DNA from 3 places in the Microbulbifer sp. SH-1 genome. Region 3 is predicted to be linked to each of the others. Evidence: predicted binding sites of a transcription regulator. Region 3 holds the regulator's gene; each other region holds the start of a gene.
The links. The regulator LexA, encoded in region 3, represses DNA repair genes until DNA is damaged. The targets are predictions, from matches to a motif close to ACTGTNTNTANANACAGT.
Positions count from the first base shown of each region.

Region 1: a site for LexA is predicted at 2,366-2,383, ahead of GNX18_RS05185 (VRR-NUC domain-containing protein). Genes of this name have one in related genera too.
Region 2: a site for LexA is predicted at 2,933-2,950, ahead of recA (recombinase RecA). Genes of this name have one in related genera too.

Region 1 covers NZ_CP046948.1:1,157,937-1,165,604, forward strand. The annotation lists gene GNX18_RS05170 (TerC family protein) at 1-827, shown strand, start outside; gene GNX18_RS05175 (AzlD domain-containing protein) at 1,031-1,378, opposite strand; gene GNX18_RS05180 (AzlC family ABC transporter permease) at 1,407-2,114, opposite strand; gene GNX18_RS05185 (VRR-NUC domain-containing protein) at 2,419-4,086, shown strand; gene GNX18_RS05190 (ATP-dependent DNA helicase) at 4,083-6,587, shown strand; gene GNX18_RS05195 (CLCA_X family protein) at 6,590-7,405, shown strand; gene GNX18_RS05200 (mechanosensitive ion channel family protein) at 7,612-7,668, shown strand, end outside.
Region 2 covers NZ_CP046948.1:552,426-560,093, reverse strand. The annotation lists gene glpK (glycerol kinase GlpK) at 1-1,109, opposite strand, end outside; gene GNX18_RS02465 (regulatory protein RecX) at 1,256-1,834, opposite strand; gene recA (recombinase RecA) at 1,843-2,877, opposite strand; gene GNX18_RS02455 (CinA family protein) at 3,008-3,520, opposite strand; gene GNX18_RS02450 (hypothetical protein) at 3,549-4,064, opposite strand; gene GNX18_RS02445 (LysE family translocator) at 4,131-4,757, opposite strand; gene GNX18_RS02440 (DMT family transporter) at 4,784-5,695, opposite strand; gene recJ (single-stranded-DNA-specific exonuclease RecJ) at 5,768-7,498, opposite strand; gene thrC (threonine synthase) at 7,587-7,668, opposite strand, start outside.
Region 3 covers NZ_CP046948.1:1,312,435-1,320,102, forward strand. The annotation lists gene nagZ (beta-N-acetylhexosaminidase) at 1-630, opposite strand, end outside; gene GNX18_RS05790 (TetR/AcrR family transcriptional regulator) at 733-1,371, opposite strand; gene GNX18_RS05795 (DUF6763 family protein) at 1,617-1,949, shown strand; gene GNX18_RS05800 (TIGR00730 family Rossman fold protein) at 2,022-2,663, opposite strand; gene lexA (transcriptional repressor LexA) at 2,855-3,463, shown strand; gene GNX18_RS05810 (hypothetical protein) at 3,550-3,804, opposite strand; gene GNX18_RS05815 (DUF6586 family protein) at 3,906-4,436, opposite strand; gene topA (type I DNA topoisomerase) at 4,445-7,186, opposite strand; gene GNX18_RS05825 (hypothetical protein) at 7,480-7,668, opposite strand, start outside.

The sequences.
Region 1 (7,668 bases), 150 kb from region 3:
GCGGCGCCAGTGCCACCCAGAAATATCTACTTGGCTACGTGATTGAAAAGTCCCTCAGTGTGGACAATATCTTCGTCATCGCGATCATTTTCGATTACTTCCACATACCGAGAAAGCATCAGCACCGGGTACTTTTCTGGGGCATCCTCGGGGCACTGGTACTGCGCGGACTCATGATCGCGCTGGGCGCCAGACTGGTGGCGGAATTCCACTGGATTCTCTACTTGTTCGCGATTTTCCTGATTCTGACCGCGCTGAAAATGTTGCTGTTGACGTCGGAATCCCCGAAACCGGGCCGCAACCTTTTGGTGCGGCTGATCCGGCGCGTACTGCCGGTCACCGAGCGCTTGTATGGCCAGCGGTTTGTCCTGCGCGCATCTACCATTGCTGCGCTCTCGAAAGGGAGGCGGGATGGGCCGGATCCTGCGCTCGAACACGTGCAGCCGGGTAAGCTCCTGTTGACGCCGCTTGCGCTGGCACTGATCGTCGTCGAGACAACCGACGTGATTTTCGCGATCGATTCCATCCCCGCCATTTTTGCCATCACGGCCGATCCGTTCCTGGTGTTCACCAGTAATGTGTTTGCGATCCTCGGCCTGCGCTCATTGTACTTCGCCTTGTCCGCCGTTATCGCCAGGTTCCATTACCTGAAAACCGCGCTGGCACTGGTGTTGATAGTCGTGGGCATAAAAATGCTGCTGGCAGACTGGTTACATGCACTGGTCGGGTCACACTTCAATCTGTATCTGCTGGTGGTGGTGCTGGCGATTCTCGCATCCGGCGTACTGGTGTCCCTGATCGTAGAGAATCGCACCAGACAGAAATAGCATCCTGTGGATACAACGCGACAATATGAATGCGAGAGGGATTTTCCGATCCACAGCAATAGCCTCCCGAGCGCATAGTGACGGTCGCGGAAGATGTGCCGGTCCATTGTGCGGCTGGTGGACTGCAGGGGTTCCACCGTTAAAGTAAAGGTCACGCTAGGCACACTTTGACACATGGTCGCCGCAACACATTCGCCATCCCATCACACAATGGCATTTGCCAGGATGATCACCACCCCATAGGACGCGACACCGACAAACACCGGCCATCCCAGCGATCTGGTCCAGCGCCACACCAACAGGGTCACCATGGCACCCAGCGCCGTCGCGAGCCAGGATGCGAGGCCGGCCTCTCCCGGCACAAGCGATACTCCAAACATAGCCGCGATCATCAGCGGTCCAAGCACACTGAGCCAGGTGGGCATGGATTCCAGCGTATTTTTTGCTTTGCGTTGAACCAGATGGCGCTGCATCCACACCAGTGGCAGGGCCCGCAAAAGAAAGGTTCCAAGTGCGCATGCAAGCAACGCAACCCAGACACCAATGTTCATTCCGCTATTCATTCCCTGACCTCCCCCACTACCTGAGCGCGCCCATGCCGAAAAAGACCACAGCCCCAGCGACGGCTGCTACCGGAATCGCCGCGTTGGTCATACCCATCAGGGTAAACAACAGGGCAACCACTGCGGTACAGCCCAGTGCCAACGACCACAGCCACGACGTAAACCGCGGGGCCAGCAGCACCAGAAACAGCGCCGGCAACGCAAACGGCATAACGTCGCCAAGCAGCGGCCACTGCTGTGTCAGTTCCTTACCGGCAATGGCGCCCACTGCGGTACCGCCAATCCAGCTGAACCAGGCCACCAGCATTGCGCCGATAAACCATCCCAGGCGGTCAGCAGACGGCAGCTGCGGCAGCCGGGTATGGGCCAGTGCAAAGATCTGGTCTGTTAGACCATGCATCAGCCACGGCCACAAACGGCTGGTCGAAAGCCATGGCGCCAGATTGGGTCCATAGACGACATGGCGGGCATTGATCAGCAACGTCATCACCACGACGAACCAAAGAGGCGCGCCCGAGGCGATCATCGCCACAAACAAAAATTGCGATGCACCGGCATAGACCAGTGTCGAGATTGCCACCGCTTCCCAGCTGCTGAAACCAGACTGTAGCGCAATCAGCCCAAATGAAATGGCCACCGGGATATACCCCCCCAGCAACGGGATGGATTCGCGGGCCCCCAGAAGCGACGAATGGTAATTTGAGGTGGCGACTTGCTGGCTCACAGAGTGCCACCTTTATACAGGTCGACAATTGTGTTCAGGTTGCGGTCATGTCGACCGTCGCGGAAATGCCATCTCCTCGTGTCGAGAGACGAATTACTCACGGGTACCTCTTTGATTGTGTGGCAAAAGAAATGCTTTATATGAAAAATGCTCCGTGAAAGAAACACCCGGCTATCCATCTAACAGCCACAATTCATATGACCACTAACGGAATGTCCGGTCGCGATCCCATTTGTTCCCCTCGCCCAAGTGCTGTATAACCATCCAGTTTCATCCAGACAGCATCTGATCATACGCCGCAACCATGTCCGCCCCTGTTGAACTACCTTCAGACTATTACCTGGCGAACTTCCTCGCCCTCCTTGACTTCGTGATGTCTCGCTACGAGGACCTGCTATCGGCGGACGAGCGCGGGTTTTACGCAGATTTCCGAGCGCTGGATGTGGACAGCCAACGGCTGTACGTGCGGCTGCTGTCGCGCAAAGGCAGGCCCTCCGCAGCCGGCGCTCTGTTTCGCCAGCGCAAGCTCGCCTACGCCGAGATTGGCGACCTGCCTGCGGCCGCAGAGCGGCTGGTGCAGGTGGGATTGCTGCTGCGCAACCCCGATCTGGTGATTGCGGAAATTCTACCGCTGTTCAGCAAAGCGGAGCTGCTGCCACTGAGCGAAATACCCCTCCCCCAATCCGTCAAGCGGCCCGCGCTGGAACAGGCGCTGCTGGCGCAGGACATACCACCAGCAACCCTGCTTGCGGCCGAGCCGATTCTCGCGGTGCAGGCTGCCGCGCATTTTGACACATTCAAGTTGTGCTTTTTCGGCAACCTGAACCAGGACCTGACCGATTGGGTACTGCGGGATCTGGGCCTGTACCGCTATGAGCACTACCCGCTGGATCGCGAAAATCTGCCGTTCCAGAGCCACGCGCAAATCGAGCAACATCTCGGCTATTACGCTGCACTCGTGCACTTTGAGGAAGCCATTGAGGCAGGGGCCGATGCGATTGCGGCCCTGGCGGCGCAGCTCCCGGTAAACACGCAGCAAGACGCCACTCTGCAACGCCGACTCGACCGTCTGCGAGTCGCCATGGCCCGGCAACTGGAACGGCTGGATGCACTGGATGCGGCGGATCAGATTTACCGGGCCTGCGCGCACCCACCGGCACGGGAGCGGCGCGCACGCATAGCGGTAAAACGCGGCGATAGTCAGGCGGGGTTAGCGCTGTGCCGGGAGATACTCGCGGAACCTCTCGATGAAGCGGAAGCGATCTTCGCGGAGAGCTTCGGTTACCGCACCGCCAAACGGGAAAAAAACCTGCACGGATGGGAGGCGCCCGCGCGCTACCGACCGCCGACCGAGACTGTCGCCCTGCCCGCCGCCGCGGAGTGCGTGGAGCTACTGGCGGCAGCGTGGCTGCAACAGCTCGGCGATTGCCACTACGTAGAAAATACCCTGTTTAACGGCGTGTTCGGGCTATTTATTTGGGATATCGTGTTTGCGCCGGTTGCCGGGGCCTTCTTCAACCCGTTTCAGGTGGCGCCCAGCGATTTCCGCACCGCAGACTTCTATCGCACTCGCCGCACCGCGTTAGAGCAGCGCCTCGGCGAACTGGCGGATGAGCGTTTTGCGGAGCGGGTCTGGCGAAATTTTGATGCGAAATACGGTATCGCCAATCCGCTTGTCGCCTGGGAGGCGTTGTCCGAGCCGCTGCTGCGTCTGGCGCTCACGCGCATCCCCACGGCGCACTGGCTGGCACTGTTCCGACGCCTGCTGAGCGACATCACCAGTCACCGCAGCGGTCTGCCAGACCTGATCCTGTTTCCGGAAACCGGCAGCTACGAGCTGGTGGAGGTGAAAGGCCCCGGCGACCGGTTGCAACAGAACCAGCAGCGCTGGCTGGCATACTTCGCCCGCCACCGGATACCGCACCGGGTACTGCACGTCGAGTGGCAGCAGAATGACGGCAACCAGGCATGACAACGCGTGAGACACTAAAGCTGTCGGTGGGCGAGCTGGTGGCATTTTCCTGCCGCCGCGGCGATCTGATGGCCGACGCCCCCGCCGGCCCAACGGCGCAGGAGGGCATCCGCGCACATCAGCGCTTACAAAAAAAGCGACCGGCGGGCAGCGAGGCAGAATACCGGCTGCAAGTGGCCTGCCCGCTGGATGGCCAAACCGTACAGCTGAGCGGCCGCGTGGATATCCTGCACCCACTGCAGGATTTACATCGCCCGGCGCAACTGGATGAAATCAAGACCACCTACTGCGCGCCGGATAAATTGCCGGAGGCGGTGCGGGACCTGCACTGGGCGCAGTTGAAAATCTATGGTTTCTGCTATCTGCTGCAGCGCCAGGAGGAAACCGGAAAGCGCCCTGCCCCGCAGGATCGCCTGCTGCTGCAGATGCTGTGGTACAACCTCAAACAGAAAAAATCGCACCCGGAACGACGCGAATTCAACTGGCCGGAGCTGGAAGACTTTGCCCACAATGCCATGCGCACGTACCTGAACTGGCACCACGCCTGGCAGCAGCACCGGCTGGCGGTGCGCACCAGTGCGCGCGCTCTGGAATTCCCCTTCCCGGATTACCGGCCGGGCCAGCGCGAACTGGCCATTGCCGCCTACCGCTGTCTGCGCGACGGTGGCGAGCTGGTGGTAGAGGCGCCCACCGGCATCGGCAAAACCGTGAGCACGCTGTTTCCGGCCGTCAAGGCGTTGGGGGAAGACCATCTGGATCAGCTGGTGTATCTCACTGCAAAAAATTCCGGCCGCCAGGTGGTGCGGGAAACTACGGCGCGTTTGCAGGCCCTCGGACTTGCGCTGTCGCTGCTGGAAATCCAGGCGAAAGACAAAACCTGTGCCTGCCGCCAGGGGCTTTGCAGCCCGGACGCCGACGGTATCTGTCCGCGCACCGTCGGTTTCTTTGACCGGCTGCCGCAGGCCCGCCAGCGATTGCTGGGAGTATCACGTCTCACACCCGACACCCTGGCAAAAGTGGCAGACGAGTTTCAGCTGTGCCCGTTTGAGCTATCGCTCCAGATGCTGCCCTGGGTGGATCTGGTGGTGTGCGATTTCAACTATGTATTCGACCCTCTGGTACGCCTGAACAGCCTGCAGACGGGCGACCGGCGCCGCGCGCTGTTGGTGGATGAAGCCCACAACCTGAGTGAGCGCGCCCGCGGCATGTACACCGCCGAGCTGACGCGCAAAGAGAGCCGGCAGGCGGCGCGGGATTGCACGGGTCTGCCGACGCTACGCCGGTCGATACAAGCGCTGGTACGCGCGCTGGATCAGTGGGTCGGAGAGCGTACCGACGCCGAACGCTTTGCGGCAGGGGCGGATCGGGACAATACCGAGGTGTGGGTGTCGCCGCTGACTAATCCGCCTACGCAGAACGCCGACGCGAAGCATGTACAACGCCCCGAAAGCGTAATGATGGCCGCGCACAAAGTGATGGCCACAGTCAGCCAGATGTGGGAGCAATCGCAACCACCACCGGAGGAAATCCGCGAATGGCTGCACAATCTGTATCGGTTTCTGACCATTATTGGACTGCCCGCTCTCCAGCATCGCTGCCTGACCCGGAGAGCGCATCCGGATACGCCCTGGCAGAAACAGGCACTGAAACTGTTCTGCCTCAACGCCGCGGAGTATCTGCAGCAGTGTTACCAGCATTTCCAGGGCGTGATTCTGTTCTCCGCCACCCTCCGCCCCGCGGGTTATATTCTTCCGCAGCTCGGGGTCGCGGCAGATGCTCCCTACTTCGCACTGCCGTCGCCGTTCGTCCCAGAGCAGATGGGCACTTTCCTGTGCCCCTTTGTTGATACCCGCTACCGCGCGCGGGACAGTGCCGCCGATGCATTGGTGGATCTGATTGCGCGGGTGTATCAAAGCCGCCCCGGCAATTACCTGGTATTTTTTCCCTCCTACCGGTTTCTGCAACAGGTGGCCGAGCGTTTCTCGGCACAGCATCCACAAGTGGATATCATCCAACAGACGGCCGCCGCCGGCGAGCTGGAGCGTGCAGCCTTTCTCGAGCGTTTCAGCGAAAACCGCCGCAGCCTGGGTTTCGCCATCATGGGTGGCATTTTCGGCGAGGGCATTGATTATGTGGGTGAGCAACTGGTGGGGTGTATTCTCGCCGGGGTCGGATTGCCGCAGATCAGCGAGGAACAGGAGTTATTGCGACACGCGATGGCGAGCACGGGCGGGAATGGTTTCGATATCGCCTACCGCTATCCCGGTCTCACCCGGGTGCTGCAGGCGGCGGGGCGCGTGATCCGCACCGAGACGGATCGCGGCGTGGTGATTCTGGCGGATACCCGCTTTGCCGAGCCATTTTACCAACCGCTGCTGCCGGCGCACTGGCGATTGCAAACCTGCGCCACCGGTGAGGCGTTATCGAACGCACTCGGAAATTTCTGGGCCTCAGCCAAAGGTATTGACCTGGCACCCACACTCAGGGCGGAAGTTGAATAGTCATGGTATCGAAACGCGAGTTCTACCGCCGGGGCCCAATACACAGCGACAGACAGCGCGACGGCCCCCCTGTGAGTTTTGTAGATGTGCGACGGAAATTTGGTTTCCGCGCCATCAGCATCGGCCGCTGGGTAACGGAGGCGGAGCGCGACCGCGCCGCGGGATTGTTCTACGACGCCCTGGCGGACCTGATGTCGATCCTGCGCGGGCCGGAGATTCTGATCTCCCTGCGCGAGACCCTCGCCTTCCAGTACGGTATCGGCGGGCGGCCGGGCACCATGGCCTTTTACGAACCGGCCACGCGTACCTTTTCCCTGGCAAAAAATGCCGGACCAGGCTCCATCGCGCACGAGTGGTTCCATGCGCTCGATCACTACCTGGCGGACAAGGCATTCGCGGATGCAGTTGGCCGCCGCGAACCCAGGCATATCTATGCCTCCGATGCCTGGTTGCGGGACGCGACACCGGTTCCCCACGGTATCAACGATCTGCTGTTCGCCTGCTTCCGCGCCATCATGCTCGACGAAAGCGGGGAAAATCCTAGTGCGCTGTTCCGCGTTTCCTGTGCCGCGGACAAGGCCAATGGCCGTGTGTATTACAGCGACCCCGCAGAAATCTGCGCGCGCGCCTTTGAGGCCTTCGTTCAGGACGCGAGTATCAGCAACAACTTTCTGGTCGCAGGCACCAAAGCCAGCGAAGAAGCGCGCATGGGGCTGTATCCAACAGGCACGCACCGGCAGAACATCAACGACGCGTTCGAGCGCTATTTTTTCCGCTTGGGGGGTGCGCTGCGCGCGGAGCAATTGCGCATTCCCTAGAAAAACGACTGCGCGGGCGCCTCTCGACCACCTCCTGCCACCTGCTCACTGCATTTTCAGTGGTCCCGTTGCCCCTCGCGGCTTCCCTGGTTGCGGCAATTTCCTCCAATCAGCTACACTGCCGCCGGAATTAACCCACGCCAGCTGTGACCGCGCCATACTCTGATTCTCACCCCGGCGAATTGCGTTTGTGCCCGGAGAACACCATGCGATTGGCGACGCCTCTTCCCGATTACCGTATTACCGAGCCGTTCATGAGTAGC
Region 2 (7,668 bases), 760 kb from region 3:
GCGCGCCCGGCCCCACGGGTCAGGCCAAAAATTGACCCGCGCGCTGCTGCATCCCAATGAGGGGCGCCGAGACCACTGAATGCAGGTACCAGATAAACACCACGCGTGTCAGGAATTGTCTGCGCAATTGACTCCGTATCCGCCGCTCTTTGAATGATACCCAGATCATCCCGCAGCCACTGCACCGCAGCGCCAGCATTAAACACCGAGCCCTCAATGGCAAATTGCGGTTGCCCAGAGCGGTCACAGGCAATCGTTGTCAGTAGACCTTCCGGTACCAGCGGCCGGCGCTTCCCCGCACTGGCGAGCATAAAGCACCCAGTACCGTAGGTATTCTTAAGACTGCCGGGCTGGATACAGCCCTGCCCGAACAGGGCGGCCTGTTGGTCGCCGGCGACACCGGCGATAGGCACCTCGGCACCGAGGAAAGCATCCGCCGCAGTCCGCGCGAAGATACCGGCAGAGGGCGCGATATCAGGGAGAATCGAGCCTGGACAGTCGAACAGGCCCAACAGATCCTCATCCCACTGACGGCGATCGAGATTGTAGAGCAAGGTCCGGCTGGCATTGGTGTGATCGGTAAGGTGCGCCCGGCCGCCAGTCAGGCGCCAGATCAGCCAGCTGTCCACGGTACCAAAACAGAGTTCTCCGGCTCTTGCACGGTGATGGAGTTCAGGAAATCGACGGAAAATCCAGCTCAATTTACTGGCGGAAAAATAGGCATCAAGCAGTAGTCCCGTACGCGCCCGCACCATGGCTTCGGCACCGGCCTGCTTAAGTTCTGTGCAGATACCCGCAGAACGACGGCATTGCCAGACAATGGCGCGATGTACGGGCTCACCGGTCTTCCGATCCCAGAGAACCGTAGTTTCGCGCTGATTGGTGATTCCCATGGCGGTCAGGTCTGTGGCGGCAATTCCGGCACGCTGCAGGGCGGCAGCACTCACCTTGAGTGTCACCTGCCAGATCTCCTCAGCATCGTGCTCAACCCAGCCAGGACGAGGGTAGTACTGGGGGAATTCAGAATAGCTGCGACCACGCAGCTGGCCGTCAGCATCGAAAATAAAGGCGGTGGTACCGGTCGTACCCTGGTCGAGAGAGAGGATCATCGCGGCTCGCTTCTGGTTATTCTACAGCCGGTCGACCCACCGGGGTGGGTGCTGTTGCTCACCCGGGCAGTATATACGCTGTAAACAGCCCTGGGGCAGCCCAGATGTTTACCACTCAGGAGCCACACTGCCCGCAATCAACTTTGCTACTGGCTTCGCCCGGCGTCTAACTCGGCCAGCGCAAACTGGATTGCATCGGAAAAAAAGCCCCGGTAGGCGAGGTAACGCTGTCGGCGGGCGCGCTCTTTCATCTGTTCTTCCCGGGTTGCCGCAGAGTCTATGGGGCGGTGGAACTTACGCTGCAGCAGGTCCAGTGCGAGCTGGTACCAATCGACCTCCTCCTGCATCTGATCCATGGCGCCCTGCACCAGCGCGGATTCCACCCCCCGCAGCTGCAGTTCCTGGCGGATGCGCAACGGCCCCTGCCCCCGCTGTACACGGGAGCGACAGAATACTTCCGCAAAGCGTTTGTCGGACTGGTAATTAAGCTCCTGCAAACGCACTAGCACCCTGTCGAACGTAGCCTCGAAATCCCCATCAGGGTACTTGGAACGAAGTTTCTGGCGCAGCTCCTGACAGGAGTGCTCGCGGCGGGAGAGGAGATCGAGTGCGCTGGTGAACAGCGCCTGAAAGAATTCGGTGGAATCCACCGCAGCTGTAGGACTGGTAGAGAAAGCAGTCTCCGACAGCCCACCTTCGGGGCCGCCGGAAACGTATCCTGGCACAGACAAAGTCAGTCTTCCGCAGCTTCCACTGCCGGTTGGGCAGCGCCGGCACCAGCATCACCCAGTAGCAACGCACGCAGCTGGGACTCGATGTCGTTGCGGATATCTGCGTTTTCTCGCAGAAACTTGACCGCATTAGCCTTGCCTTGACCGATCTTGTCGCCCTTGTAGCTGTACCAAGCACCAGCCTTGTCCACTAGACCATGCTTCACGCCATAGTCGACGATTTCACCCAGCAGGTTGATACCCTCACCATACATGATCTGAAATTCGGTCTGCTTGAACGGTGGCGCCACCTTGTTCTTGACCACTTTGACGCGGGTCTCATTACCGACCACTTCCTCGCCATCTTTCACCGAGCCGATGCGGCGGATATCCAGACGCACAGAAGAGTAGAACTTGAGCGCATTCCCCCCGGTGGTGGTCTCCGGAGAGCCGAACATCACGCCGATCTTCATACGGATCTGGTTGATGAAGATACACAGGGTGTTGGTGTTCTTGATATTGCCGGTCAGTTTGCGCAGTGCCTGGGACATCAGGCGCGCCTGCAGGCCGACGTGGGAGTCACCCATTTCACCTTCGATTTCCGCACGCGGGGTCAGCGCCGCCACGGAGTCCACAACCAGCACGTCCACCGCACCGGAACGCACCAGCATGTCCGCCACTTCCAGCGCCTGTTCGCCGGTGTCCGGCTGGGAGACGATCAGCTCATCCACATTGACGCCGAGCTTCTCCGCGTAAATCGGGTCGAGCGCGTGTTCCGCATCCACGAAGGCACAGGTACCGCCCTTGCGCTGGGCCTCGGCAATCACCTGCAGGGTCAGGGTTGTTTTACCGGAAGACTCCGGGCCATAGATCTCGACAATACGGCCGCGGGGCAGACCGCCAATACCGAGAGCCACATCCAACCCCAGTGAGCCGGTGGAAATGGCGGGAATACGCTCGCGCCCTTTCTCCCCCATGCGCATGACGGTGCCCTTGCCAAACTGGCGCTCGATCTGAGACAGCGCCGCCTGTAATGCCTTGTCTTTGTTGGAATCCATGACCTTTCCCGTGTACGTGAAGATTGGTTATTGGGAGGGAGCTTAGAGAAAAATTACTGTATAAGCAACCAGTAATCTGGAATCAGCGGTTCCCGGTCGGCAAAATCTACCGGGAGTTCGAACGGAGGAATTACTTGCGGTGGGACTCGGCAATCGACAGCAGACCGCGCAGCGCCTCGGCCACCGTCTGCGCCTGAATCTCGGCACGCGTGCCATGAAAGTGCATGCAGCGCGCATCCGCCTGTAGCGGTTCCTGCCCCACGCCGTGCGCCCATGCAATCCAGACGGTACCCACGGGTTTCTCATCGCTGCCGCCGTCCGGTCCGGCAATGCCACTGACCGCGACCGCAATGTTGGCATCCAGTCGGTTCAGTACACCCACCGCCATCTGTCGCACCACCGGCTCACTGACAGCGCCAAACCGATCCAGGTCCTGTTGGTCCACGCCGAGAAAATCCCGCTTGATACGGTCTGCATAAGAGACCACGGCGCCATCAAACCAGGCAGATGCCCCCGCAACCGACGTAATGGCGGCGGCAATGCCGCCCCCAGTGCAGGACTCAGCTGACGTCACCCGCCACTTCAGCCTCTGCAGCTCACTACCCAGCGTCTCCGCCAGGCCTTGAATATCGAGATCGACCAATTTACCCCTCCTGATCAGTCGCAGTGCATCAGATATCGCTGGCGCCAGACCCTGATCCCTGCTTCGGCGCGCAACTGGAGAACTGATAGGCTACATTGCCCACCGGATCGAAGCCCAGCTCCAGAGCCGCATCCAGCATAGCTGTGGGAATACGATGCAGCAGAATGTCACCGGTGGCACCACCACACACCGACGGGTACATGCGATCCGTGCGCACCCCGCAGCGGGATTCAACCACCTGAATGCCGCCATCTGCCAGCTTACCGCGACTCTGCTCCACAGTCAGACCGCCACCTTCACACTGTTTGGTACCGCGCGACTCCATCACCCACAGGGTGTCTGTCACCTGCCCCTGAGGACCGGTACCCTGTTGTGCTTCCGGTGCAGAGGGCGCCGCGCCGCTTTCGCTGTCCTCCGATTCTGTCGACATCGTGTCGCCTCCCGCATTCCTCGGGTCAACCGATTTGGTGTCGCGATCACCACAGCCTGCGAGCGCCAGCACCGCAAGAGCCGCTATCGCCACCATCCACTTTCTGAAGTCCATTGTCTGCTCCTCTGCTTTTCCGGTCTCTGGCTGACGGACACGGTGCAAAACCGTGTGCCGCCCCTGTCAGCTTAGCGCGAGCCAAACGCCCACGCCCAACATCAAGGTTCCCGCCATTCGATTCATCAGGCGCACATTCTCGCCCCGGCGCAGCAGCCGACTCAAGGTTCGGCCGCCACTGGCATAGATCAGCAGGCACACGAGTTCCAGAAGCAGGATAATCGCCAACAGGACACTCATCTGCGGCAACAGAGCCCTGTCCTGCTGAATAAACGGCGGCAGCAGCGCGATAAAGAATGCCCAACCTTTGGGGTTCGCCACAGCAGTAACAAACCCCTGGGTCATCATCGAAAACACAGACATCATCGGCATGCCTTGCGTGCTCGGCTCCACCAGTAGCATGCGTCCACGGGCACGCCACATCTGCACACCGAGATAAGCGAGATAGGCCGCGCCGCAATATTTGAACACCTGGAACGCGGTGGGGTACTTCAGCATGAACGCGGCAATCCCGAGTACCGCCGCGATAGCCACCGTTGCCACCCCACACAGCTCCCCCAGCATCATCCACAGCGTGCGGCGCACCCCGTACGTCATCCCCATGGTCAGCGCCAGGGTCATACACATACCCGGGGTGATAGAGACAAAGAAAAATGTCGGTACAAACAGCGCCAGAACAGACCAATCGAGCATAACAACATCCAGATGCAATCGAACATTCAGTGGTGCGCGACACTGTGGTTGCCGTAATGGCTGACGAACATGCCGGCCAGCATCAACCCGCAACCGATCAGCTCTTTCGCGCTTAACAACTCATTCAGGAACAACCAACCGGCGGCAACGGCGAACACCGATTCGAGACTCATAATGACCGTGGCGTGAGACGGCGCCGCATTGCGCTGCCCGAGCAGTTGAAACGTAAATGCGATCGCGGTGGAAAACACCATCATGTAGGCAATCGGCCAGGCCGCGTGCCACGCCGCCTGCAAGGTCGGCTGCTCTACGACGAATGACGCCACTGCCGACAACACTCCGCACACCAGGAACTGGATCGCCGCCAGACGCAAGGCATCGTACCGGTGCACCAGATAGTCTGCGGACAACACCTGAATCGCAAACACGAAGGCACTGGCAAACACCATCAAGTCGCCGATGAGCTGCGCCTGCTCGGAAAAATCCGCCAACCAGTAGAGACCGAGCAACGCCAGGGCAACGCCGCCCCAGGTCCAGCGGTTGGTTTTATGACCGAGGGACAGGCCGATAATCGGCACCAGCAGCAGGTAAAAACCACTGATGAAGCCCGCGCGACCGGCGGTGGTATAGACCAGGCTCGCCTGCTGCAGCGCCGCGCCGAGAAACAACCAAAAGCCGAGTATCGCGCCACCAGGCAGACATTTGCGCCAACGGTGATGGATGATCGCGCCCGCTGCTTCCTGTGGGTTCAGGTCCCGCCGGGAAGACAACCAGTAAACGATCGGGATCAGCAACAGGCCGCCGAGAAAGAAACGCCACGCGTTGAACGCCAGCGGCTCGATATGCGCCATGGCTATTTTCTGGGGAACAAACGCCACGCCCCAGAACAATGCTGCCAGCAGCAACAACACTTCAGCCTTCGCCTGCTTTTGCTTCATACCGCCCACCTGGCGAGCAGAGACCTCTCGGCCTCCGTCGCGAAAAAGAAAAATTTGATTCGTAAAAACGCGTCACCGCGGAATGATATGACTCACCAGCAACTGCAATGACTGCCGACCACGGAACTCATTGATATCCAGCTTGAACGCCAGCTGCACCTTTTCCACAGGAGCCGGCCAGAAATCCGTGTCGATATTGAAAGCGATAGCGTCCAACGACTGTCGCGGCGCGGCCGCCGGCGCCACCACCATTTTCAGATGGCGCTCACCGACAATCCGTTGCTGCTGCAGTACAAACTCACCATCGAACTCGGGCTCCGGGAAACCCTGCCCCCAGGGCGCGCATGCGCGCAGCATCGCAGCAGTCTCCATGGTGAACTCGTCAGCGCGCAGTTCGCCATCAGTCTCGATCACGGCCTGCAGCTGCGCAAGCGTGAGCCGGTTGCGTACGGCATGCTCGAACGCCGCGGTAAAGGCCGGCAGATTGCCCGCCGGCAAACTGAGCCCGGCGGCCATCGCGTGTCCGCCGAACTTACTGATCAATTGCGGGTGGGCGGCAGCCACATCGCTCAGGGCGTCGCGGATATGCAACCCGGGTATCGAGCGCGCCGAGCCCTTTACCAGACCGTTGTCGCCGTCGGCGAAGGCGATCACCGGGCGATGGAATTTTTCCTTGATGCGGCTGGCGAGAATACCCACCACGCCCTGGTGCCAAGCGGCGTCATACAGACACAGGCTCCACGGCAATTCGTCATTCGCCAGCTGCAACTGCTCCAGTGCCGCCATGGCCTCCCGCTGCATACCGGCCTCGATGGACTTGCGATCCCGGTTCAGGCCGTCCAGCTCCACCGCAAGTTCGCGCGCCTCTTCGGGGTCATGAGTGAGCAGACAGCGGATTCCGGTGCTGATGTCATCAAGGCGCCCGGCGGCATTGATCCGCGGACCGAGAATGAACCCTATGTCCGTAGTCGAAAGCCGGGAAATCTCGCGACCCGCAACCTCCATTAACGCCCGGATTCCCACGCGGCAGCGACCGGCACGCATCCGCGCGATTCCCTGGTGCACAAGCACCCGGTTGTTGTGATCCAGCGGCACCAGGTCCGCCACCGTGCCGAGCGCCACCAGGTCCAGATATTCGGCCATATTGGGCGCGGGAATACCGCATTCCTCAAACCAGCCTGATGCCTGCAGTGCGCTTTTCAGTCGGCTCAGCAAATAGAAGATCACCCCTACCCCCGCAAGATTCTTACTGGGGAAGTCACAACCCGGCTGATTGGGATTAACAATGGCATCCGCGTCCGGCAATTCACTGCCGGGCAAGTGGTGATCGGTTACGATGACTTTAAGACCCGCAGCCCTGGCAGCGGCCACGCCATCGATGCTGCTGATGCCGTTGTCGACAGTGATCAGCAGATCCGGCTGATACTCACGCGCGACCTGGACGATCTCAGGCGTGAGGCCATAGCCAAATTCGAAGCGATTCGGCACCAGAAAATCCACCGGACCGGCGCCGAGCGCTCCCAGCGCCAGCACCGCCAGGGTGCTGCTGGTGGCGCCATCCGCATCGAAGTCGCCAACGATCAGGATCTTGTGCTGCTGACGCACGGCTTCCGTTAACAGCGAGACCGCAGCATCCACCCCGCGCATGGATTCAGGACTGTGCAGCCGGGCAAGCTGGTGGTCGAGAGCCTGGTCGCTGTCAACCCCGCGCGCCAACAGTACCCGCTGAAGAATCTCCGGTGTGGAGGAAGTAAAACGGCCAGTGGACAAATCCACTGGCCGTCTCTGAATAATGGCGTTCATCGCGTCCGCTTGTATCCGAATCCTGTCGCTGCCGGCCAAACCGGCAAAACGCCATTCTACCGCCCCACGGGCGCGACTCAACCCGGATTCAGGTCAATGCGCGGGAGATGAAATCGTGTACCGCGGAAAGGTCGTTTGGCAGGACTTGCAACCGCTCTTCGCGCTGCAAC
Region 3 (7,668 bases):
CATCACCGCCTGCAGCTCACCCGCGGCGATGCATTCCGCAAACGGGGTACAATCCGACGCCAGCACCTGCTCCAGCGTCCGGTGATCTACCGGCAGCTCCTCGTGACTGTCTTCCTTCACCTGGCCGTGCCCCGGGAAATGCTTTCCGGTAGTCGCCATACCTGCCTCGTGCATCCCGGCGATAAAAGGCCGGGCCTTCTCCGCCAGCACCAGGGGATCTTGCGCAAAACTTCGGTCGCCCACTATTTTGCAAAAGTCGTCATCGGCATCCAGCACCGGCGCGAAACTGAAATCCACACCCACGGCCAGCAGTTCCGCCGCCAGCAGCCAGCCCACATCGCGGAGTTGCTGGGGGTTGGCCCGTGCGCTCAGTGCCTGCATGGAGGGGATCCGGGTGAAGGTGTCGCGAAAGCGCTGCACCCTCCCGCCTTCCTGGTCCACCGCCAGCAGAATTTCAGGACGCACACGGCGGATATCCGCGATCAGCTCTTCGAGCTGTTCGCGATTGCGGAAATTGCGCGCGAAAAAAATCAGCCCACCGACCATCGGATGAAGCAGCAGCTCGCGGTCTTCATCGGTGAGGTCGGTGCCCTCAATATCAACCATCACGGGACCAATCTGGACAGACATGTGATGTCAGCTCCTGTTGCCAATCTGGAATCGTTTGAAACTCGCCGCGCCCATGACGTCCGGTGCAACCGCCGCCCGCCGGATCAGACCGCGCCACTGCCCTCAACCCGCGCCGACATCCGGCGCGGTCAGCATGGCAACTGCGGCCGGCGCGAGCCGTGCCAGCGTCTCGTCGAGGCTGCTCTCGGCGCCAAAGTCTTCCCTCAGGATAGCTTCGATGGCGTCGAAGCTGGATAGGGAAAATATGGTAGCACCCAGCATGAAGTACAGGCGCCAGTAAAATGTGACCGGGTCAACCTGTGGCAGGGCATCGGATAATTGTCCGGCAAAGCGCCGGTAGCTGGCACCGTAACGGGACACGATAAACCGCCGCAAGTGTCCCTGGGACTGGGTGTAAGCAAGCCCCAAAAGACGCATGAAGCGCTTGGGGTCGCGACCTTCCCTGGCGAGCCCGGCGAGTGCCACCCGGTACAGACTCTGCAGCAGGTCTTCCAGTTGCAACTGGGCCTGAGACTCCCGCCGGTTTAACTCCCGGTCCAGATTCTCCGTAAAAGGCGTAAGAAAACGCTCAAAAACCGCCTGTATCAGTTCTTTTTTCGAACCAAAATGATAATTTACCGCCGCGAGATTGACGCCCGCCGTGCTGGTAATGGTGCGCAAAGAGGTCTCGGTGAAGCCCCGTTCGGCAAACAGCACCTCAGCGGCATCGAGAATACGGTTGACGGTATCCAGCTGACTCATCCAATTCAAACCATCAATTAAAACGTTTGTTTAAGAGCTGAGACTAGCACATCGACACCCGATCGAACATTTCCGAAAACCTCCCACTTGCATACTGCCACCCGCAAACGGCCAGCTCGCTCACAGTCTCGTTAAGCCGTGCAGTTCTCGCGACTCTCCGGTTACCAGCTTTGATCGCGGCACACTAGATTGGAATGAAAGGCCAGTGATTGGCGTCTTTGGGTGATGACGACAGGAGGTACCCCATGGCGAGAATAGCGCCGGAAATAGGCAGCTGGTTCGAGAACTTTCAAAGCGGTGATTTGTTTGAAGTGGTCGCTGTGGACCAACCATCCCGCACCATCGAGATTCAGTATCTCGACGGCACTCTTGATGAAATTGATTTTCACAGTTGGCCGCGATTGCCCGTCATCGGCGCCGCAGCTCCGGAAGATGCCAACGCGGGCTACGGCTCCTGGGCGCAAGAGATGCAGGACGACGAAGACTCCGGCTACACCAGTCCGATTTTTTCTCCGGTTCAGAGCACCATAGACCGCCTTGAGGGTGAAACCTTCCCGGGAACAGACGAAGGGCCGTGATGGCGATTGTTGCCCGGACGAATGTTGCCCAGACGAACAACAGGCTCAACCAGCCCCAGCGGGCGACGGTCTCTACTCATCCCGCTTACGAATGAAGTCGATGATGATTTCCGCTGCCTCATCCACGGTATCCACCAGTTTGAACAGCTCCAGATCAGCGGCATCGATACACGCGCGCTCAAGTACGGTACCCACCAGCCACTCCAGCAGACCAGACCAGTAGCGCTTCCCGACCAGCACAATGGGAAAACGCCGCACCTTCTGGGTCTGCACCAGCGTCAGCGCCTCAAACAGCTCATCCATGGTGCCATAGCCCCCAGGCATGGCTATGAAGCCAACCGCATGCTTCACAAACATGAATTTGCGCACGAAGAAATAGCGGAAGTTCAGGTGGATATCCAAATAGGGGTTGGGCACCTGTTCGAATGGCAGCTCGATATTCAGGCCTATTGAAGCGCCGGCATGGGTAAATGCGCCGCGATTGCACGCCTCCATAATACCCGGGCCACCGCCGGTGATAACCGGGATGCCCTCACCCGCCAGCAGCTCGCCCAGCCGCACCCCTTGTTGGTACTCAACAGCGTCTTCCCGAAAACGTGCGCTGCCAAATACGGTCACCGCACCCTTAAGCGTAATCAGGCGCTCTATGCCATCGACGAGTTCAGACTGAATACGAAGCACGCGCCACGCTTCCGGCATTTTTGCATCCAGCATATGCCTTCTCCTAATCGCTCTTACTTCTTATGTTGGCAGCGAATCGGCAAACCGAGTCAGCGCAGGTTTTGGAGTTCGCCGGTCCCTCCAAGTCTAGCAGTATTGACGCGAGAGCCTTGTGGATTGCGTGAGGGAGAAATCTGTATATAATCCCAGCAACTGTATAAAAATACAGACAACAGGAAACGCCCATGACAAACCTCACTGCTCGCCAGGCTCAGGTACTGGAACTGATCAAATCCTATCTGGACGAAACGGGTTACCCGCCCACCCGGGCCGAGATCGCACAGGAATTGGGCTTTCGCTCGCCAAACGCAGCGGAAGAACACCTAAAGGCGCTCGCGCGCAAGGGGGCGATTGAAATGGTTGCCGGTGCTTCCCGGGGCATTCGCATTCCCGGCCACCAGAGTGGCCTACCCATTGTTGGCCGGGTAGCCGCGGGCAACCCGATTCTGGCGGAGGAGAATATCGAGGAGTACTGCGAGATCCCCGCGGAATTCTTCCACCCGCCGGCGGATTACCTGTTGCGGGTGCACGGCATGAGCATGAAGAACGCCGGCATTTTTGATGGAGACCTTCTCGCGGTACAGCGCACCGACAATATCCGCAACGGACAGATTGTGGTGGCGCGAATCGAAGACGAGGTGACCGTTAAGCGCTTTAAGCGCCGCGGCAACCAGGCGATGGTCCAGCTGTTGCCGGAGAATGAAGAATTTGACGTCATCGAAGTAGATATGCGCGACAAGAATTTCGCGATTGAAGGACTCGCGGTCGGCGTAATTCGCCAGAACCCGTTCTAACCTGCAGGCGAATAGCCTGTGCGTCATCCAACAAAAACGGGGCTCATCGAGCCCCGTTTTTGTTGGTCCACCGGGAGCTTTCCTCCTCAGTGGATGGTGTGTTCCGTAACGTCCACCTCTTCCTCTTCAAAGGGTTCCGGCTCCAGGGCACCGAGATCCTGCACCGCCTCAATACCGGCCTCCAACATGGCACGAGCGATCGCAATCTTGTGCTCGCGCAGGAAGTTCAGGCTTTCGTCCGAGAAATGAATACGCACCAGCGGGTCCTCCCTGTGACCAGCGCGTCGCAGCGCCACATCACCATTGGACAACTCGATGATTTCGTAAGTCTCAGAGGACATTCACTTCTCCAGTTACAGCGGGATTTGCGGGCAGTGTAACACAGGGATCAGTGATTATTCAGTGGCCAGACACGGTCGGGAGTGGCGCCGCACTAACCTGATCACCATTCCACGCTCTGGGCGCGCTGCCGTGCCACCAGCTCGCCGAGCTGGCGCTGCCAAAATCTGAGGCTCTCCACACTGAGACTGGCAGGAATGTTTGAATCCACCTGCCGCAGGGGTATCAGGGACTGCACACCGCTGGCGGTCGGAGAAGACTCCTGGCCTCCACCCGCCGTGGGGCGCCACAACCCCCGCCAGCAGTGCGCCATAGCCGCAAACCAGCTCTCGGGGTTTTCCTCCAGATCCAGCAGCTCAGCGACCTCAGCGCTGTATTTGTTGCGCGCACTTACCAGCTCCTGTAACCGGACCGCAGTGTCCGGCTCGCCACCAGGTCTGAAGCCCAGTTGCAGCTGGTAGCCCTGCTCTGCCAGAAACGCGCGATAAGCCCGCCACAACTGCAACAACGCACCCTCAAGCAGCGCGGACCGCAACAGCGGCGGGCTTTCATCGTCGGCGGTATCCAGTGAATGCAATATCAGCTCTGATTTTCGCAGGGCCGAAGCCACCAGACCGGTATAGGGGTTGCTCATTGCTTCACCTATTTCGCCGGTGACTTTTTGGCCGGGGCTTTTTTCGCGGCTGCTTTTTTGGCCGCGGCCTTTTTCGCCGGCGCCTTTTTAGCAGCCGATTTTTTCGGCCCTGCGGATTTGCTGCCTGAGTCCTCTACCAGCCATTTACCGCCGGTATAGAACGCCTTCCAGCCGGTTGCCTTGCCGTCTTCCTCGGATTGCACGTACTGTTCCTGGGTTTTGCGGCTAAAACGCACAACCGTATCCCGGCCCTCGCTGTCTTCCGTAGGTGCGGAGAACAGGAAACTGTACTTGGGATCAATCTCATCCTTATGCGGCAGCAGCTCCTTCACCAGCGGCGCGCGGGTCTCGCGGTTTTTCGGGAACTGGCTGGCAGCCAGGAACAGACCCGAAGCACCGTCGCGCAGGATGTAAGTGTCGTCGACCTTTTCACAGGCGAGCTCCGGCATGGGTACCGGGTCCATTTTCGGCGGCGCGGGCTGACCGTTCTTGAGCAGTTTGCGGGTGTTTTTACAGGCATCATTGGTGCAGCCGAAGTATTTGCCAAAGCGGCCAGACTTCAACTGCATGTCGCTGCCGCACTTGTCGCACTCAATCAATGGGCCGTCATAACCCTTGATCTTGAACGTGCCCTTTTCCACCTCGAAGCCGTTGCAGTCCGGGTTGTTTCCGCAGATATGCAGCTTGCGCTGCTCGTCCACCAGATAACTGTCCATAGCGGTGCCGCATTTGGGGCACCGATGTTTGTCCCGCAGTTGACGGGTTTCGGCTTCGTCATCCTTATCCGCGTCGATAGCCTCTTCGCCGGACACCAGATTCATGGTGTTGGTGCAGCGCTCCTTTGGCGGTAACGCATAGCCGGAACACCCCAGGAAAACGCCGGTGGAACCGGTGCGAATCTGCATATGGCGGCCGCACTGACCGCACTTGATATCGGTATCCGTGGGCGCATTGCGTCGCATGCCACCGTCGGTATCCTGAGCTTGTTCCAGGCGCTTGCTGAAGTCCGTGTAGAACTCATCCAGAAGTGCCTTCCACCCTTTTTTCCCTTCAGCCACGGCATCCAGGGATTCTTCCAGGCTCGCGGTGAAACCGTAGTCCATCAGGTCGGTGAAGCTTTCACTCAGACGGTCGGTGACGATGTCGCCCATTTTTTCCGCGTAGAAACGGCGGTTTTCCAGGCGCACATAGCCGCGATCCTGAATGGTGGAAATAATCGACGCGTAGGTAGACGGCCGGCCGATACCGCGTTTTTCCAGCTCTTTTACCAGGGCTGCCTCGCTGAAGCGCGCCGGCGGCTTGGTGAAATGCTGTTTCGGATCCAGTTTCTTGAGATTGAGTTTTTCCCCAACCTTGATGTCCGGCAATGCCAGATCTTCGTCTTTCTTGCTCTGCGGCGGCGCCACTTTGAGAAAGCCGTCAAAACGGATAACCCGGCCGCGGGTGCGCAACTCAAAGTCTCCGGCACTCACCACCACAGACGTGGACGTGAACTGTGCAGGTGTCATCTGACATGCAACGAACTGTTGCCAGATCAAGGTGTAAAGGCGCTCAGCATCCCGCTCCATACCGGACAACATGTTGGGCTTGACCCGCACATCGGAAGGGCGAATGGCCTCGTGCGCTTCCTGGGCGCCCTCTTTGCTACTGTAGCGGTTCGGATTATCCGGAAGGTACTTCTCGCCGTAACTCTCGCCAATAAACTCCCGCACCGAGGCCACAGCCTCCGCACTCAGGTTGGTGGAGTCGGTACGCATATAGGTGATGTAGCCGGCTTCGTACAGACGCTGGGCCATCATCATGGTTTTCTTCACGCTAAAGCCGAGACGATTGCTCGCCGCCTGCTGCAGGGTGGAGGTGATAAAGGGGGCGCCCGGCTTCGAAGTGGTGGGCTTGTCTTCGCGCGCGGTAACTTCAAAGTTGCTGGACTGCAGTGCCTGCACTGCGGCCATGGCCTGTGTTTCGTTGACCGGGCGGAAATTCTCGCCGCCCTGCTTTTTGACTTCCAGACGCAGCGCGTCGGATTTGACCGTTTCGGTGTCCGCGAACAGCGTCCAGTACTCTTCGGGGATAAACGCGCGGATTTCCCGCTCGCGTTCAACCACCAGGCGCACCGCCACAGACTGCACACGACCGGCTGACAGGCCGCGGGCAACCTTTTCCCACAGCAATGGCGACACCATGTAACCCACGATGCGATCGAGGAAACGGCGGGCCTGCTGGGCGTTCACACGGTCGATATCCAGCGGGCCGGGGCTCTTGAATGCCTCCTGGATCGCGGACTTGGTGATCTCATTGAAAACCACACGGCGAAAGCGCTGTTCATTGCCGCCGATGGCCTCGCGCAAATGCCACGCAATGGCCTCCCCCTCGCGATCCAAGTCCGTCGCGAGATACACGGTGTCGGCGTTGGCGGCGAGCTTGCGCAGCTCGTCAACCACTTTTTCCTTACCAGGCAGGATCTCGTAGTGCGCTTCCCAATTGTGATCCGGGTCGATCCCCATACGCTTGATCAGCTGCTCATGGCTTTTCTTGCGCTTGTAGACCTCTTTGTCTTCTTTGGACAGCTTGCGGGTTTCCGCCGCCCGGCGGGCGCGCTCCTTGGCATCCACCGGCTGTTTGCTGGAGGCACCGGTAGGAAGATCCCGGATGTGACCGATACTGGACTTTACGATAAAGTCCTTGCCGAGATACTTGTTGATCGTTTTTGCCTTCGCCGGAGACTCGACAATGACCAGTGATTTACCCATAAGCTTCTGATTTTTAATAGAAAATTTACTGCTTTCGCACCTGCGGCGACAGCCGTTTACGGCGGTGCGCTGCGCGAATATATATGCTCCGCCCCCGGTGTGGTCAAGCAATCGTCACAATTTGGTGACCAAATTGACTGCTTTGCACGCAATTCTGACCCGCCATCCAGCAGATGGTTCTCCGTAGACTCCTGCTGTTTTCTCACGCGATACAAGGCATCACGCGCCTATTTCGTTTACTTTGCTCAGGGGACGGCCGCTAGATACATTAGTTCAGAAAAACACCGGGCACGTCAGGAATTGCGTCGCGAATCCGGGCTTTCACCACTATCGAGCGGTTTTCCGTCTGAGTTACCCCCGGGCTGTGGCAGGCGTATTGCTTCCTCTATTACCGGGCGCATTGCGCTCAGCGCATGCAGGATGGCATCCAGCCCCCTGTCACCGCTGCGCTCCTGCCACTGCACGCCGAGACCGGCGTCGTT